Regions from separate parts of the Agrobacterium sp. LEGMi-208b genome, predicted to be linked through region 1. Evidence: riboswitches for the same ligand, from Rfam matches in the RefSeq annotation. Region 1 holds a riboswitch; the other holds the start of a gene.
What was found. Region 1 has a riboswitch for cobalamin ahead of nrdH (glutaredoxin-like protein NrdH). Riboswitches for the same ligand answer to the same signal wherever they lie in the genome.
Positions count from the first base shown of each region.

Region 2: it holds a riboswitch for cobalamin, as region 1 does, so the genes downstream of both, AC5YUO_RS26675 (ABC transporter substrate-binding protein) here and nrdH (glutaredoxin-like protein NrdH) in region 1, are expected to answer to the same signal.

Region 1 is NZ_CM183445.1:1,527,686-1,533,466, reverse strand. It holds gene AC5YUO_RS07620 (sugar ABC transporter substrate-binding protein) at 1-717, shown strand, start outside; gene AC5YUO_RS07615 (ABC transporter permease) at 942-2,024, shown strand; gene AC5YUO_RS07610 (ATP-binding cassette domain-containing protein) at 2,024-2,806, shown strand; gene AC5YUO_RS07605 (nucleoside triphosphate hydrolase) at 2,803-3,432, shown strand; cobalamin riboswitch at 3,566-3,789, shown strand; gene nrdH (glutaredoxin-like protein NrdH) at 4,098-4,319, shown strand; gene nrdI (class Ib ribonucleoside-diphosphate reductase assembly flavoprotein NrdI) at 4,332-4,730, shown strand; gene nrdE (class 1b ribonucleoside-diphosphate reductase subunit alpha) at 4,718-5,781, shown strand, end outside.
Region 2 is NZ_JCALIC010000003.1:254,664-260,444, forward strand. It holds gene AC5YUO_RS26665 (ZinT/AdcA family metal-binding protein) at 23-1,843, shown strand; gene AC5YUO_RS26670 (class I SAM-dependent methyltransferase) at 1,932-2,513, shown strand; cobalamin riboswitch at 2,552-2,741, shown strand; gene AC5YUO_RS26675 (ABC transporter substrate-binding protein) at 2,883-3,899, shown strand; gene AC5YUO_RS26680 (FecCD family ABC transporter permease) at 3,944-4,957, shown strand; gene AC5YUO_RS26685 (ABC transporter ATP-binding protein) at 4,954-5,712, shown strand; gene AC5YUO_RS26690 (pseudoazurin) at 5,724-5,781, shown strand, end outside.

The sequences.
Region 1 (5,781 bases):
CAGAAGGCGCGTGATGCCGGTCTTCTGGTAATCGCTCTCGACACGCCTCTGGAGCCCGTCGACGCCGCTGATTCCACCTTTGCCACCGACAATCTTCTGGCCGGTGAACTGATCGGCAAATGGGCTGCCGGCAGCCTCGGCGACAAGGCCAAGGATGCGAAAATCGCCTTCCTCAACCTCACCCCCTCCCAGCCGACGGTGGATGTGCTGCGTAACCAGGGCTTCATGAAGGGCTTTGGCATCGACGTGAAGGACATCAACAAGATCGGCGACGAGAACGATCCGCGTATTGTTGGTCACGATGTCACCAATGGTAACGAAGAAGGCGGTCGTGCGGCGATGGAAAATCTGCTGCAGAAGGACCCGACCATCAACGTCGTCCACACCATCAACGAACCTGCGGCTGCCGGCGCTTATGAAGCGCTGAAGGCGGTCGGTCGCGAAAAGGATGTTCTGATCGTCTCTGTCGACGGCGGTTGCCCGGGTGTCAAGAACGTGGCGGAAGGCGTGATCGGTGCGACCTCGCAGCAATATCCGTTGCTGATGGCGGCACTCGGCGTCGAAGCCGTCAAGAAGTTTGCCGACACGGGCGAAAAGCCGAAGCCGACCGAAGGCAAGAACTTTGTCGACACCGGCGTGACGCTGGTGACCGACAAGCCGGTCAAGGGCCTCGACTCGATCGACACGAAGGAAGGTCTCAACAAGTGCTGGGGCTGATGCCTAACCGTTGAAGCCCGCGGGGGCATTCGTGCCCCCGCCCTTGGACCAGAATGATTTCAGGCACGATCCGGGGGATCGGACAAAGGAACAAACGAGCGCGTCACGCGTCCTGCGGGGATGGCATGGGCGGCTTCACAACACTTTGAAATCTACGCATCATTCTCCTTGGAGATAGGCCCGGTATCAGGGCTGATGCGATGGAGCGATCGGGAGGAAAATCCATGAGCGATCAGCCGGTGCGGGCTCAGCCGCATAATGAATTTGAAAAGGTGCTTTCGGGAAGTTCGACACAGGTCGCCGCTTTCGATACGCATGACAAGAGCGCGCTGGAAAAATTCCAGCACTTTCTCCATTCCAGCCCGGCGGCCGTGCCGCTTATCGTTCTGGTGCTGTCGCTGATTGTTTTCGGCCTGCTCCTCGGCGGCAAATTCTTCTCGGCCTTCTCGCTGACCCTCATCCTGCAGCAGGTCGCAATCGTCGGTATCGTCGGCGCGGCGCAGTCGCTGGTCATCCTGACGGCGGGCATCGATCTCTCGGTCGGCGCGATCATGGTTCTCTCTTCCGTCATCATGGGGCAGTTCACCTTCCGCTACGGTTTGCCGGCGGAGCTTTCCATTCTCTGTGGCCTCGCCGTCGGCGCATTCTGCGGCTTCATCAATGGCGTCCTGGTCTCGCGCATGCGTCTGCCGCCATTCATCGTCACCCTCGGCATGTGGCAGATCGTGCTGGCGACCAACTTCCTCTATTCCGCGAACGAGACGATCCGCGCCCAGGATATCGCCCAGCAGGCGCCGATCCTACAGTTCTTCGGCGCCAATATCCGTTTCGGCAACGCGGTCTTTACCTATGGCGTCATCGCCATGGTTCTGCTCGTCGCTCTGCTCTGGTATGTGCTGAACCGCACAGCCTGGGGCCGCCATCTTTATGCTGTCGGTGACGATCCGGATGCCGCCGAACTTGCTGGCGTCAACGTCAAGCGCATGCTGACGACCGTCTACACGCTGTCCGGTCTCATCTGCGCCTTTGCCGGCTGGGCCCTCATCGGCCGCATCGGCTCGGTTTCGCCGACCGCCGGTCAATTTGCCAATATCGAATCCATCACTGCGGTGGTTATCGGCGGCCTGTCGCTGTTCGGCGGGCGCGGCTCCATCATGGGCATGATCTTCGGTGCCCTGATCGTCGGTGTCTTTTCGCTCGGCCTCAGGCTCATCGGAACAGACCCGCAATGGACCTATCTGTTGATCGGCGTCCTCATCATCATGGCTGTCGCAATCGACCAGTGGATCAGAAAGGTAGCAGGCTGATGGCAAAAGAACCCATTCTCACAGCACGCAATCTCGTCAAGCGCTACGGTCGCGTGACCGCCCTCGACCACGCCGATTTTGATCTCTATCCGGGCGAAATCCTGGCCGTCATAGGTGATAACGGCGCCGGAAAATCTTCGCTCATCAAGGCGATTTCCGGTGCTGTAACACCCGATGAAGGGGAGATCAGGCTGGAAGGCCAGCCCGTGCAGTTCCGCTCGCCGATCGAGGCGCGCAAGGCGGGTATTGAAACCGTCTACCAGAACCTCGCCCTCTCGCCGGCGCTTTCCATAGCCGACAATATGTTCCTCGGCCGTGAAATCCGCAAACCCGGCATTCAGGGCAGCCTGTTCCGGGCGCTGGACCGCCCGGCCATGGAAAAATTCGCTCGCGAGAAACTGTCCGAGCTCGGCCTGATGACGATCCAGAACATCAATCAGGCGGTGGAAACCCTCTCCGGCGGCCAGCGTCAGGGTGTGGCCGTGGCGCGTGCGGCGGCCTTCGGTTCCAAGGTCGTCATCCTCGACGAGCCGACGGCAGCACTCGGCGTCAAGGAAAGCCGGCGTGTTCTCGAGCTTATTCTCGATGTACGGTCCCGTGGCCTGCCGATCGTCCTGATCTCGCATAACATGCCGCATGTCTTCGAGGTTGCGGATCGCATCCATATTCACCGGCTGGGCAAGCGCCTGTGCGTCATCAATCCGAAGGACTATTCGATGTCGGATGCCGTCGCCTTCATGACCGGTGCCAAGGAAGCGCCGAAGGAAACGCTTGCCGCATGACGCTGAAGCTTGAAACTATCGCCGAGGATGTTCTTCGGCGGGCAGAAGGTAAGTCCCGTTTTATCGTTGCCATTGCCGGTCCCCCTGGGGCCGGCAAATCCACGCTCGCGGACGCCCTTTGTGATGCTTTGCTCACGCGCGGCGAGACGGCCGCCGTTCTGCCGATGGACGGCTTCCATATGGATAACGGTATTCTTGAGGAGCGGGGGCTGCTGTCGCGAAAGGGGGCGCCCGAAACTTTCGATGTGCGCGGTTTCCTCGATATAGTTTCGGCTGTTCGTAAAGGCGGGCAGGAAGTCCTCGTCCCGATTTTCGACCGTTCCCGCGAAATCGCCATTGCGTCCGCCCGCGCTATCGTACCGGAAACACGTTTCGTCCTTGCCGAAGGCAACTACCTGCTGCTGAACGAAGCGCCGTGGACGACGCTTTCCGGGAGCTTCGACCTCACCATCCTTGTGGGTCCCTCTGTCGCGGTGCTGGAAGAGAGGTTGCGCAACAGATGGTTGGGCTATGGTCTCGATGCCGCTCAAATCCACGCCAAACTATTCGAGAACGATCTTCCCAATGGAAAAAGGGTGATCGAAAACGCCCGTCCCGCCGATATTCGCATCGATATATGGGAATAGATTAACGCTTTTCCGTTCTTCAGCCGTAACGCGCATTTGCCGTTAAGCCTTTGTTGACCATGTGTTGAATCTTTTTGATCCACAGGGTGGGGCTTTTGTGTGTCTATTCATTGACGCGAAAATTTCCTCATATACTATATGTGGTGTTCGAGGTTCTTCCGATTCGCAAGGATTGGGAGCTAAGACGGGAATTCGGTGCGTAACGCCATCCAGGCGGAGCAAGGCCGAAACTGCCCCCGCAACTGTAAGCGGTGAGCATCGTTCCGATTTGGGCCACTGGGGCTGAAAGCTCCGGGAAGGCCGGAATAGATGTTGTGACCTGCAAGTCAGGAGACCTGCCTTGAGCGCAAACGTCCACGGGCGGGGTGTCCGGAGGAAGGTGTATGACGCAAATGATTTGCGTTCGCCCTTTTCTGCCCCCTCCAGAACAAGCTTCGGGGTGAAGTCATGCCAGTGCATTTTTTTGAGTTGCTACGCTCGTCGGCGTAGAGAGTGATTTTCTGCGGCTTGAAGATCGCCAGGAAAAGGGAACCCGGTTTCCGCCTAGAATGCGACGAACTCTCCAAGCTGCACGTTTCGCCTGAATGACAGATCCATCGCCACCCGATTGCGAGTGCAATCGGCAATGTTGAGCCGTGTCCTAAATCGGCTTCGAAAGGGAAATTATGACCGTCACCGTTTACAGCAAACCCGCCTGCGTCCAATGCACCGCCACGTACCGCGCCCTCGACCGCATCGGCGTTCCCTATGAGATTGTCGATATTTCCGAGGATGCTGACGCGCTCGATCACGTCCGTGGCCTTGGTTATATGCAGGTTCCCGTGGTCGTCGCCGGCGAACGCCATTGGGCGGGTTTCCGGCCTGACATGATCGGCTCGATCAGCTGAGGCGGTGGGGCGATGGGCCTGATCGTCTATTATTCCAGCCGCTCTGAAAACACCCATCGTTTCCTTCTGAAACTGGGACGGCGATTGTTTCGCCTGCCGCTCGGCGCGGAGGATGACGTGCCTCAGGTATCGGAGCCCTATGTGCTCGTTACCCCCACCTATGGCGGCGGCGGCACAAAAGGGGCCGTGCCGAAACCGGTGATCCGGTTCTTGAACGATCCCTCCAACAGAAATCTCATTCGCGGCGTCATCGCGGCGGGCAACACGAATTTTGGCGCAGCTTTCGCATCCGCCGGAGATATCGTCTCGCGCAAATGCGCAGTGCCGTTTCTCTATCGCTTCGAGCTTCTCGGCACGGAGGAAGATGTCGCCAACGTCAAACATGGATTGGAACGATTTTGGACACGCTGACCTCGAGCGCGCTGCGCAAGGACGCCAAACAGCCGGTAGCCGCAAGCCAGAAACCGCTCGATGCGGCCCTGGACTACCACGCACTGAACGCGATGCTGAACCTTTATGACGAGAACGGAAAGATCCAGCTCGACAAGGATCGCCTCGCCGCCCGGCAATATTTCCTCCAGCACGTCAACCAGAATACGGTGTTTTTCCATAACCTCAGGGAAAAACTCGATTATCTGGTGACGGAGGGATATTATGAGCAGGAGGTGCTGGATCAGTACTCCTTCAATTTCGTCCGCGACCTCTATGACGAGGCTTATGCCCGGAAATTCCGCTTCCCGACCTTTCTCGGCGCCTTCAAATATTACACCTCCTACACGCTGAAGACCTTCGACGGAAAACGTTATCTCGAGCGTTATGAGGATCGCGTCTGCATGGTGGCGCTGGCTCTCGCGCGCGGTGACGAACAGCTTGCCCGCGACCTGATGGACGAGATCATTTCCGGCCGCTTCCAGCCGGCGACCCCGACGTTCCTGAACGCTGGCAAGAAGAGCCGCGGTGAGCTGGTCTCATGTTTTCTGCTGCGCGTGGAAGACAATATGGAAAGCATCGGCCGCTCCATCAATTCGGCGCTGCAGCTTTCCAAGCGCGGCGGCGGCGTGGCGCTGTCGCTCACCAATATTCGCGAATTCGGAGCGCCGATCAAGCAGATCGAAAACCAGTCTTCCGGCGTCATTCCTGTCATGAAGTTGCTGGAAGATTCGTTTTCCTACGCCAACCAGCTGGGTGCACGCCAGGGCGCCGGCGCGGTCTATCTGCACGCCCACCACCCTGACATCATGCGCTTTCTCGATACCAAGCGTGAAAATGCCGACGAAAAGATCCGTATCAAGACCCTGTCGCTCGGCGTGGTGATCCCTGACATCACCTTCGAACTCGCCCGCAACAATGAGGATATGTACCTGTTTTCGCCCTATGATGTGGAGCGGGTCTATGGCGTGCCATTGACGGAGATTTCGGTTACCGAAAAATATCACGAGATGGTCGCCGACAGCCGCATCCG
Region 2 (5,781 bases), on a different replicon from region 1:
TATCATTAAATAGGAGAGAACTTTGAGACATCTTACCTTGGGCGTATCCGCCCTTGCACTTGCGGCAAGCCTGATCGGGCCAGCGGCGTTCGCCAACGACGATGAAGAAGACGTCACGCTGTATCGCGTGTTCGTCGGTGATCATGCAGCCGGAAAGGTGACCGCCTTCGACCTGAGCAAGCCGGAAAACCGTTGGACGTTCGAGACGACGGGTCAGAACAAGCTCTACAGCGTCAATGAAGGCGCCGCCATCGTCTCGGTTCAGTCGGACGATGACGTCGTAAACTTCATCAATAGCGGCATCTCCCTGCATGCCCACGGTGATCATTCCGACATCGAGATCGCCGATCCGAAGGCTGTGGACAAGACGCTGACCGGCCCGCGCCCGTTCCACGTCATCGATCATGACGGCAAGATCGTCATCAACTTCGACAAGGGTGGATACAACGACATCGTCGAGGCGCATGAGCTGTCGAATGGCGAGATCGAATCCACGCGGATGAAGCAGGCCCACGCACACCACGGTTTCGCGGCACCTGTCGGTCACAGCTGGGTCACGACGGTCGCTTCGGATGCGCCGGTCGAGGGCGACGCCGCTCCGACACGCGTCGGTCTGCGTGAAGTCAAGGCCGATGGCACGCCGGTTGGTGACGTTGCAACGTGCACCGGCATTCATGGCGAGGCCTTCTCTGGCGTATATCTCGCCGCAGGTTGCAAGGAAGGCATCCTCACCGTAACGCCCGGCAAGGACGGCCTTGTCATCAAGCTGCTGCCGTATCCGGCAGACCTCCCGAGCGGCCAGGCCACCGGCACACTGCTCGGCGCAAAAAGCATGCAGGTCTTCATGGGCAATTATGGCGCCAAGGGCCTCGTCGTCGTCGATCCGGTCGATGCTCCGAACTTCCGTTACATCGAGTTGCCGTTCCGCCGCATCGACTTCGCACTTGATCCGGCCAATGCCCGCTTCGGATATGTTCTGACCGAAGACGGTTCGCTCAACCAGATCGACGTTCTCAAGGGCGAACTTGCCAAGAGCGCCAAGGTCACCGACCCCTATTCCATGGACGGTCACTGGAACGATCCGCGTCCGCGCATTGCAATGGCTGGCGACGAGGTCGTCATCACGGATCCCAATGCAGGACTGGTTCGCCGCATTTCCAAGACCGAACTGAAGGAAGTCGGGACGATCAAGGTTGAAGGCAAGCCTTACAACATCGCTGTCGCAGGCGGCAGCGGCAAGGTTCATGAGCATGGCGAAGGCCACGACCACGAGGGTCACGATCATGCGCATGCACACAGCCATGGCGACCCGCAGATCTACAAGGGCTATTTCGAAGACAGCCAGATCAAGGATCGTCCGCTTTCCGATTACGCTGGCGACTGGCAGTCGGTCTTCCCGCTTCTGAAGGACGGTTCGCTTGAACCCGTATGGAAGCATAAGGCCGAGAATGGCACTGCAAGCGTCGAACATATCCGCGCCGAATACGAAGCCGGATACAAGACCGACGTAGATCGCATCGCGATCGAGGGCGACGTTGTGTCCTTCTACAAGGACGGCAAGCCGACCAAGGCCAGCTATGCCTATGATGGCAAGGAAACCTTGACATACAAGAAGGGTAACCGCGGCGTCCGCTTCATCTTCAAGAAGACCGATGGTGACAAGTCTGCACCTGATTTCATTCAGTTCAGCGACCACAAGATCGCTCCGGAGAAGACCGACCACTTCCACATCTTCTGGGGCAACGACCGTGCAGCGCTTCTTGAAGAAGTGACCAATTGGCCGACCTACTACCCTGCGTCGCTGTCGGCGAAGCAGATCGTCAGTGAGATGAAGGCCCACTAAGGCACGCTTGCAAATGCGTCCGGCCCAAGGGCCGGGCGCTACGCGACCAACAGGTCGTCGATTTAATGCCAAATCAGTCAGGTGAAATATGAAGGCAGCGCCCAACACTGCACAGGCCATCTCCGAACATTGGAACGGTCGCGCTCATCGCTTTAATGATGCCGCCTCCCATGTACGGCTCCACGAGGGATGGAAGCGTGTTTTCTCGACGGCGCTCGGTAGTGAAGCCAGAGAGGCCATCGACCTTGGTTGCGGTACGGGCGCATGCACTCTGCTTCTTGCCGAGTGTGGACATCAGGTGACCGGCGTGGACGGGTCCGAAGGCATGCTCTCATATGCTCTCACGGATGCAGCCAATCGCGGGCTGAATGTCAGCTTCATTCATTCCTCGATGGATGACGCGGAGCTTCCCGACGACAGCGCGGATATTGTGACCCTGCGAAACGTTCTCTGGACACTGGAGAATCCGGCGGACGCCCTGGCGCTGGCCGAACGCGTCCTGCGACCTGGTGGACGGTTGCTGCTCTCGGATGGTCTGTGGTTCGTTCATAGGGCAAACAACAGCGCGGAAACATTCGGTGCCCATCTGCCTTTCTACAACGGCCTCACGGCGAGCGATAGCAGTCGCGAGATCGACTTTTTCGTCATGACTGCGACAAAGCCGTTCTGACACTGATCGAAAGCTTGCTTCGCGTTATCAAGCCTGTATAGCTTTCAACCGTCGGTTCCCGAAAGGGACGAACAGGGAATTCGAGGTGGAGTGATCCGCCAAACGAAACTGCCCCCGCAACTGTAGACGGCGAGCATCCTTTCATCGGCCACTGAGCACTACGCTCGGGAAGGCGAAAGGAGGCGACGACCCGTCAGTCAGGAGACCTGCCGACATCGATTAACTTATCGCCGGCGGGGTGTCCGGAGGGGAAGCGGATGTTTGCTGCGTATTTGCATGCTGTTCCGAATGATGGTGAAAGCCGTCATGTGGATTTCCGTGCCGTCTTGATGATCCCGACCGTATTCATTTCTACATAGGAGATTGATCATGACGAAACTCAAGGCAGCCTTTGCCTTCTCGACGATCCTGCTTGCTAGTTCGGGTGCATTCGCTGCTTCGACCAGCTATCCGCTTCAGATCAGCAATTGCGGTCAGGAACTGACATTCAAGGCCGCGCCGAAGAGCGTTGCTGCAGTCGGCCAGTCAACCACGGAAATGCTTTATGCTCTCGGCCTCGGCGACAAGGTCGTTGGCACGTCCGTCTGGTTCAATGAAGTGCTTCCGGAATTCAAGGATATCAACGCCAAGATCCCACGTCTGGCAGACAATCATCCGGGATTCGAGGCTTTGGCCGCAAAGAAGCCGGAACTCGTGACCACGCAATTCGAGGTGCATGTCGGTCCACAGGGAGTTGTCGGCACGCGTCAGCAGTTCAACGAGCTCGGCATCAATGTCTATGCGATGCCAGCGGATTGCGTCGGCAAGGACAATCTCGCGGGAGGTGACGGTTCGCGTAAGGTGCCGTTCTCCATCGACACGGTCTATCGTGCCGTCGATGAGCTTTCGACGATCTTCGACGTGCAGGAGCAGGGTGACAAGCTCGAAGAGCAACTTCGCTCCCGCGTGTCGGCTGCGGCCGACAAGGCGAAATCCCTCGGTAACAAGAATGTCTCGGCCGTCTTCTGGTTCTCCAGCGCCGATATCGATCTCGATCCTTTTGTTGCCGGCCAGAAGGGTATTCCGGGCTTCATCCTGAATACGCTCGGTGTGAAGAACGTGGTCGAGAGCGATGAGGAGTACCCGTCGGTTGGATGGGAAACCATAGCCAAGGCAAATCCGGACATTATCATCCTTGCACGCATGGATCGCCGCCGGTACCCGGCCGACGATTATCAAGTGAAACTCGACTACCTGAAGAGTGATCCGGTCACCCGTGAGATGAAGGCGGTCAAGGAAGGCCGCATCGTCATTGTCGATGCGCACGCCGTACATGCAGGTATCCGCATTCCGGATGGTATCGAAGCGGTCGCTGCTGCCCTTGAAGATTATAAGGCAAAGCAGTGATAGATACGGAAATCGGGCAGGGCGTTGGGGTGGCCTATCGGCGGATGGGCTACGTGGCGGGCTCCATCGCCCTGCTCGTCCTCGCAATTGCGCTGGGCGTCTCCGTTGGGGAGACGTCCATGCCAATCCATCTTGTGGCGCAGACGCTGGCCAACAAAATGCTGGGGTCGACCTACACGATCGATCCGATCGACGCGGGCATCATCTGGAACTATCGCCTGACCCGCGCAATCGTTGCCGCATGCTGTGGTGCGTCACTCGGTGTATCCGGTGTCGTACTGCAAGCCATGCTTCGTAACGCGTTGGCGGATCCATACATTCTCGGCATCTCGGCAGGCGCGTCGACTGGTGCTGTGACCGTACTGATCCTTGGCATCGGGGGAGGGGTTCTCTCCCTGTCACTGGGCGCTTTTGTAGGCTCTTTGATCGCTTTCATCATTGTCGTCACGCTGGCAAGGGCGGCGGGCGGCGGCGTGGGTATCCAGGCGACAGGCTTGATCATTCTCGCCGGGATCGCGGGATCTCAGCTCTTTAATGCACTGACTTCTTTTATCATTACACGCTCGGCAAATGCCGAGCAGGTTCGGGGCGTCATGTTCTGGCTCATGGGTAATCTCAGCGGTGTGCGCTGGAATGATGTTCTCCTCGCTGTGCCGATCGCCATCCTCGGTGTCTGTATCTGCATCTGGCACAGGCGCGCACTGGACGCCTTCACCTTCGGAGCGGATTCGGCTTCATCGCTCGGTATTCCCGTCCGCAAAGTCCAGGCGATCGTCATCGGCACAGCCGCGATGATGACGGCCGTTATGGTCAGTATTGTTGGCTCAATCGGATTCGTCGGGATCGTTATTCCGCATGCGGCACGATTTCTGGTTGGCCCGCGGCATGCCCGTCTCCTACCCGTTTCTGCCCTGATGGGCGCTGTTTTTCTCGTGCTTGCCGATATCGGTTCGCGGGTTCTGGTGCCCAATCAGGTTCTGCCGATCGGCGTCATTACCGCACTCGTCGGAGCGCCGGGTTTCGCGCTGATACTCATTCGGGGGAGGCGGGTCCGATGAACATGACCGCGACCAGTCTCGGCTGGAAAGTAGGGGCTACCCCTATTGTGCAGACGGTGTCGCTCGACATTCGTCAGGAGGAGACACTCGGGCTTGTCGGCCCGAATGGCTCAGGCAAATCGACGCTGCTGAAACTTCTGGCGGGAATCCTTGCGCCATCATCGGGGGACGTGCGTATAAAAGGCACGCCCATGACGACGATGAGCAGGCGGCAGATCGGTCAGACAATGGCCTTTGTCGAACAGCAAAGCGACACCTTTGAAAGGCTCACTGTCCGCGACGCTGTCGAACTTGGCCGGACGGCCTGGCTTTCTGCGCTGCAGCCGTGGTCGGCAAAGGACGATCAAATCGTTGCCGGTGCTCTTCAGCAGGTGGACATGGCCGGAATGGAAAAGCGCCTCTGGCACACTTTGTCGGGTGGTGAAAAGCAGCGTGTCCACATCGCGCGCGCCCTGGCGCAACAGCCCGGAATTCTACTTTTGGACGAGCCGACCAATCACCTTGATATCCAGCATCAATTGTCGATCCTCGGATTGGTCAAGGCCTTGCCAATTACATCAGTGATCGCGCTTCACGATCTCAACCAGGCCATGAACTGCGACCGCGTCGGCGTGATGTTCAAAGGAAAACTGATTGCCCTCGGCGCGCCCGCACTCATCCTGACCCCCGAGCTGATCCGCTGCGTCTTCGGCGTCACCGCGAGCTTCATCGCAGATATGGACGGCACGAGACTTATCCGGTTTCAATCCACGTAATGAGGTATTCCATGCGATCAATCATTCTCGCCACTCTCGTTAGCCTGATGCCGTTTGCCGCTCGGGCGG